DNA from 2 places in the Acidaminobacter sp. QWL-03 genome. Region 2 is predicted to be linked to the other one. Evidence: a T-box and tRNA genes for the amino acid it is inferred to sense, from the RefSeq annotation. Region 2 holds a T-box; the other holds one or more tRNA genes.
The links. The T-box of region 2 lies ahead of proS (proline--tRNA ligase). A T-box ahead of a tRNA ligase gene usually reads a tRNA of that ligase, here a tRNA-Pro.
Positions count from the first base shown of each region.

Region 1: it has a tRNA-Pro gene. The T-box ahead of proS (proline--tRNA ligase) is inferred to sense a tRNA for this amino acid. The anticodon was not compared.

Region 1 is NZ_CM178752.1:2,217,607-2,221,025, forward strand. It holds tRNA gene AC4PHM_RS10325 (tRNA-Ile) at 90-166, opposite strand; rRNA gene AC4PHM_RS10330 (16S ribosomal RNA) at 307-1,838, opposite strand; tRNA gene AC4PHM_RS10335 (tRNA-Pro) at 1,987-2,063, opposite strand; gene AC4PHM_RS10340 (retron St85 family RNA-directed DNA polymerase) at 3,390-3,419, opposite strand, start outside.
Region 2 is NZ_CM178752.1:2,319,591-2,323,009, reverse strand. It holds gene AC4PHM_RS11045 (PIN/TRAM domain-containing protein) at 1-546, shown strand, start outside; gene ispD (2-C-methyl-D-erythritol 4-phosphate cytidylyltransferase) at 560-1,312, shown strand; gene ispF (2-C-methyl-D-erythritol 2,4-cyclodiphosphate synthase) at 1,315-1,794, shown strand; T-box leader at 1,859-2,079, shown strand; gene proS (proline--tRNA ligase) at 2,130-3,419, shown strand, end outside.

The DNA.
Region 1 (3,419 bases), 100 kb from region 2:
AAAGAAGTGCATGGTAGTTTTTTTCACCTGGCGGTGAAAAACCGCTTTTTGCTCAGCGCTTAATGCCGCGCATTCGCAAAAAGCTAACTTGGTGGGCATGGATGGACTCGAACCATCGACCTCACGCTTATCAGGCGTGCGCTCTAACCACCTGAGCTACACGCCCAAGATATCGCAAAACCAGTTGTCTCGAACACTGAATTAACGGCGCTCTCCTCATCAAGTTTGCTTCAATATGATGTTTTCAAGAAATTGATTTTCATCAATCCCTCAAAACTAAACAGTGTACCCCAATTTTCTCCTTAGAAAGGAGGTGATCCAGCCGCACCTTCCGATACGGCTACCTTGTTACGACTTCACCCCAGTCATTGGTTTTACCTTCGACAGCTTCCTCCTTGCGGTTGGATCACTGGCTTCGGGTCCCCCCAACTTCCATGGTGTGACGGGCGGTGTGTACAAGACCCGGGAACGCATTCACCACGGCATGCTGATCCGCGATTACTAGCAACTCCAACTTCATGCAGGCGAGTTTCAGCCTGCAATCCGAACTGGGACCGGCTTTAAAAGATTTGCTTCACCTCGCGGTTTCGCTTCTCGTTGTACCGGCCATTGTAGCACGTGTGTAGCCCAGATCATAAGGGGCATGATGATTTGACGTCATCCCCACCTTCCTCCGGTTTGTCACCGGCAGTCCCTCTAGAGTGCCCACCATAATGTGCTGGCAACTAAAGGCAAGGGTTGCGCTCGTTGCGGGACTTAACCCAACATCTCACGACACGAGCTGACGACAACCATGCACCACCTGTCTCCTCTGTCCCGAAAGACCTGCGCTGCTAAGCGCCATTCAGAGGGATGTCAAGACCTGGTAAGGTTCTTCGCGTTGCTTCGAATTAAACCACATGCTCCGCTGCTTGTGCGGGTCCCCGTCAATTCCTTTGAGTTTCAGTCTTGCGACCGTACTCCCCAGGCGGAATACTTAATGCGTTAGCTGCGGCACCGGGCTTTGACCCCCGACACCTAGTATTCATCGTTTACAGCGTGGACTACCAGGGTATCTAATCCTGTTTGCTCCCCACGCTTTCGTGCCTCAGCGTCAGTTACAGTCCAGAAAGCCGCCTTCGCCACGGGTGTTCCTCCTAATATCTACGCATTTCACCGCTACACTAGGAATTCCGCTTTCCTCTCCTGCACTCAAGCTGACCAGTTCCAAAGGCTTACAATAGTTAAGCTATTGCCTTTCACCCCTGGCTTGATCAGCCGCCTACGCACCCTTTACGCCCAGTGATTCCGGATAACGCTTGCCCCCTACGTATTACCGCGGCTGCTGGCACGTAGTTAGCCGGGGCTTCCTCCTAAGGTACCGTCACTTCTTCTTCCCTTAGGACAGAGTTTTACGACCCGAAGGCCTTCTTCACTCACGCGGCGTTGCTGCATCAGGCTTGCGCCCATTGTGCAATATTCCCCACTGCTGCCTCCCGTAGGAGTCTGGACCGTGTCTCAGTTCCAGTGTGGCCGTTCACCCTCTCAGGTCGGCTACTGATCGTCGCCTTGGTGAGCCGTTACCTCACCAACTAGCTAATCAGACGCGAGCCCATCCTGTACCGCTTGTGGCTTTGCCCATTGGACCATGCGGTCCTTTGGGGTTATGGGGTATTAATCACCGTTTCCAGTGGCTATCCCCCTGTACAGGGCAGGTTGCTCACGCGTTACTCACCCGTCCGCCGCTTTCATAGTCTTCCCTTTGGCCGAAGCCTCCAGTCCAACTAATCGCGCTCGACTTGCATGTGTTAGGCACGCCGCCAGCGTTCATCCTGAGCCAGGATCAAACTCTTAATCATAATCCTTAAACTGCAGTTGTAACACTGACTTCCGTTATTTCCATAATCAGAAATCACTTCGCCGGTTCCAAGCAGAACCGACTTTTTATTTCAGAATTTTGGGTTGTACACTGTTTAGTTTTCAAGGATCGAATTAAATTTTGTTAAATGGTCGGGGCGGCAGGATTTGAACCCGCGACCCTCTGATCCCAAATCAGATGCGCTACCAAGCTGCGCTACACCCCGACATTGCATTTTTTACTAACATACAATTAACAATCATTTAATGTCAGCTTAAACAATATATCATACTTTAGGACCATTTGTAAAGATCAAAATGGCTGAAATCATTGAAAATGTTAACTTGCTGGTTTGTCATCACGTGACGACATTTGCTATTATATATCGCGTGTTAAGACAATGCAAGTCTTTTTAAAGATAAATTTTGTTATTTTTGTTGTTTTTTTGCTTCTACAATCACGTCACATATTGCATAGTAACTATACTAAGGAAATAAAGAGAAAATGTCAGATCCTGATAGAGAATCTGACATTTTTCAATTTTGGAGCCGGTGATGGGACTCGAACCCGCAACCTACTGATTACAAGTTCGGTACAACGGCCTAATTGAAAAATGACATAGGCCTATTATATGCTGTCTATTCCGTGTTTGCAATGCTTTTATTGCTTTTTAGAACTGTTATGTTTTGCCATTAATTGAGCCTTATTTTTTGACTTGTTAGAAGAATGTTAGAAGCCTTCCTTTTAATATCACTATTTTTGTTTAAGATCAGATGTGAACATTACAATAATTACAAACCATACATCAATCAAGTATGCTCCGGATACTCATCAGTATCCGAGATCTCATCAAATATTACTACAGTCTTAAAAATAGCAAAATCATAACAACCGGTAGCCGGTAGCCGCCAGCCCTGCCAAAGTAACAACGTCGTCAGGGTCGTGCCAGAATGTTATGATTTTTTCATCTATCATCTGACTTATCAGAGATTCGCCACAGCGAATGGTTTGACAACTCAAGCAACGTATTTCATACCAAGCATCCGACACAGGATCACCACCTGATCTTCTATAATCTTCAAAAGGTTTTCACTTGAATTCAGCAAGGCTTCATCCTAGGTAATTGAATGAAAACTAGATTCAACCAAGAAGGTATGCTTGCATACGGCAGCGGCTGCCGCTGGGATTACAACATAGTAATCTTAGCCGGGACTTATCATAGATCCTTTGGTTAAAACTCCACGGTTAAGATTCCCACTCTAACGAAATTTGAATTTCAGGATTTCAAAGCGTTGACTTTACTTCGTTTCGTATTTTTATTATTGCTACTGTTTTGTTTAAATCTACTTATAAAAATTCGGCGTATCATTTTTATATCATATAACCTATGGGAATTATCAAATACACATATCGTTTGGAGAACTTATGGTCCAGCATTTCCAATGCCTAGTTGTCATTTGCATATTACACGTCTGTTACCGACGGTTTATATTATACTGTCACGCAGTAATAACTTATTGCAAACGTCCAATATTTGATTAATATAGATAAATCATAAGAGTAATGATCTCAAATATTCTTT
Region 2 (3,419 bases):
ATTGCTGACATTTGCAAGACCGGGTTTGTCGAAGGTCCCATTATCATTCCAGAGTTCGTTCTTGAAGAACTGCGTCATATTGCTGATTCATCGGACAGTCTGAAGCGAAACCGCGGCAGAAGAGGCCTGGATATCCTGAAGGTCATCCAAAAAGAAATCAACATTGAGGTCAAGATTGTCTCAACCAATTTTGAGGATGTCAGTGAAGTCGACATCAAGCTGCTCAAACTAGCCAAACTGATCAATGGCTTTGTCGTTACCAATGACTATAATTTAAACAAGGTCGCTGAGCTGCAGGATGTTCGGGTTTTGAACATCAATGAATTGGCGAACGCCATCAAACCGGTGGTCCTGCCGGGTGAGGAAATGGTCGTCCACGTCATCAAAGAGGGCAAGGAGTCCAATCAGGGCATCGCCTATCTCGATGATGGCACTATGATCGTAGTCGAGGGCGGCAAGCGCCACATCAACGAGACCCTTGAGGTTCTTGTGACCAGCGTGCTGCAAACCGCAGCCGGGCGTATGATTTTTGTCAAACCTCTCTAATGGGGTGAATGAAGTGAGTAAAGCGGATCTCAAAACAGCAGCAATAGTAGCGGCAGCCGGAATGGGTACCAGAATGGGTGCCGGGATCAGTAAACAGAGGATGCTCCTTGGCGGCAAGACGATTCTTGCGCATGCAGTGGAGCGGCTGTGTGCCTCAGGCATGATCTCTGAGTGCGTTGTCGTCGTTCCGGCGGGAGAATTGTCGCTATACATAGACCTTGTCAGGCAGCTTCACAATGAGGAAGGTGTTCCCATTCAATGCGTGGAAGGCGGTGAGAACCGCATGGCTTCGATTCGAAGGGGTCTTGAGAAGCTTTCCAAAGAAGCCGCACTTGTTTTGATCCACGACGGCGCAAGGCCCTTTGTCAGTCTGGATACCATCCGTGCCTGCGTCGGGAAAGCAGCTGAAACCGGCGCGGCGGTGGCGGCAGTGGCGGCTAAGGACACTATCAAGGTCGCAGCGGCAGACGGCGTGGTAGAATCCACACCGGACCGCAGCCGATTGTTTCTCGTCCAGACTCCCCAGGTCTTCAGACGGGATTGGCTCGAACAGGCGCATCGACTCGCTGAGGAAAACGGGTGGGACGCTACGGATGACAGTGCGCTGATTGAGCGCCTGGGGCACCGGGTGCACCTTGTGAAAGGCAATTATTTCAATCTGAAGATCACCACGCCGGAAGACATGGTCATGGCGGAAGCGATTTTGGCGGCGATTGCCCCTACCATCGGCAAAAGCACTTCAAAGGAGCAGGGGGGAACGGTTTGAAGATCAAAGTAGGCATTGGTTACGACGTCCACCAGCTGGTACCGGACAGGAAACTGATTCTGGGCGGTGTGGAAATTCCCCACGAAGTAGGCCTCCTTGGCCACTCAGATGCCGACGTGCTGACCCACGCCATTATGGACGCGCTCCTGGGCGCTGCGGGGCTGGGTGACATTGGCAGGCATTTCCCGGATACAGATCCAGCTTATAAGGGGATCTCAAGTCTTAAACTTCTTGAGCACGTCATGGCGCTGATCCGGGAGACGGGTTACACCGTGGGCAACGTCGATGCTGTTATTGCGGCGCAGCGGCCAAAACTGCTGCCATTTATGGCGCTCATGAAGTCGGCGCTGGGCCCAATCCTTCAACTTGAGGCAGAGGATTTGAATCTCAAAGCGACCACGACGGAGCGGCTCGGCTTTGAGGGCCGGGAAGAAGGCATCTCGGTGACGGCGGTTTGTCTATTGGAAAAGCAGACGGGATAACCCCCTAAAATTTCCGTTGACAGCTTCAATTTTTCTATTATATAGTGTATGTCAGGAATATAATGATAAGGTGTTGAAGAGAACCAGTAAAAGATGGCTATGCTGCACAGAGAGAGTCTGCTTGGTGAAAAGACTCCGGCCGGCGCTTTGAACCTGTCTTGGAGCCATGCTCTTGAAAAGCACGCGGCCGGCGCGTTACAGCCGGGACAAGTGAACACGCCGGGGCCTGTGAGCCTGCATGACGGCTGTGTTAATTAGAGTGGTACCGCGGATTCCGCCTCTAGCTTAAGAGGCGGTTTTTTAATTTTTTGACAAAGATTCATAGGAGGCTCATCATGGCAAAGAAAGAGATGGAATTTGTAAAAGAAATTACACGCATGGAGGACGACTTCGCCCAGTGGTATACAGATGTTATTCTGAAAACGGAACTGGTGGATTATTCTCCGGTCAAAGGCTTTATGGTCATCCGCCCCTACGGCTACGAGATCTGGGAGAACATCCAGGCATTCCTGGACAAACGGTTTAAGGATACCGGCCACAAAAATATGTACTTCCCGCTGCTGATCCCAGAGAGTCTCCTGAACCGTGAAAAAGAGCACGTCGAAGGCTTTGCGCCGGAGGTTGCCTGGGTGACCCACGGCGGCAAGGAAGAGCTCGCTGAGCGGCTTTGTGTGCGCCCGACTTCAGAGACCATTATTTGCTCAATGTATTCCAAATGGCTGCAGTCTTACAGAGACCTGCCTTACCTCTACAACCAATGGTGCTCCGTCGTCCGCTGGGAAAAGTCGACTCGGCCGTTCCTGAGAACCTCCGAGTTCCTCTGGCAGGAAGGTCATACCCTTCACGAGACCTATGAAGAGGCACAGGACGAGACGATTCAAATGCTGAACATCTATCGACAAATGGCGGAAGAGCTTCTCGCGATTCCAATGGTATCAGGCCGAAAAAGCGAAAAGGAAAAATTCGCCGGCGCTTATGCCACTTATACCATTGAAGCATTGATGCACGATGGCAAAGCCCTTCAATCCGGAACCTCCCACAACTTGGGTCAGCACTTCACTAAAGCTTTTGAAATTCAGTACCTGGGCAGAGGCGGGGAGCTGGAGTTTCCGTTCCACACCTCCTGGGGCGTATCGACGCGCCTGATCGGAGGCTTGATTATGGTTCACGGCGACAACCGCGGCCTGGTCATGCCGCCGCGTGTGGCGCCAACTCAAGTTGTGATCATTCCTATTGCCCAAAACAAGCCAGGTGTCCTCGACAAGGCCTATGAACTCAAAGCGGCGCTGGTTGAGCGCGGGATTCGCGTTGAGTTGAATGACGACACCAACTATACACCGGGCTGGAAGTTCAATGAATACGAAATGAAGGGCGTGCCGCTTCGTATCGAGATTGGTCCAAGAGACATCCAAAACAACCAGGCTATGGCTGCCAGACGTGACACCCTCGAAAAAGCGCCAATTTCTCTGGATGGATTTGCGGACAACGTCGTTGGTATGCTGGACACTATCCACAATGACATGTTTGAAAAGGCGAAAAATCATCGCGACAGTATGACCTTTGTCGTGGAGGATTATGAAGAATTCAAAAGCCGCATGGCGACCACAGCCGGCTTCGCGAAGGGC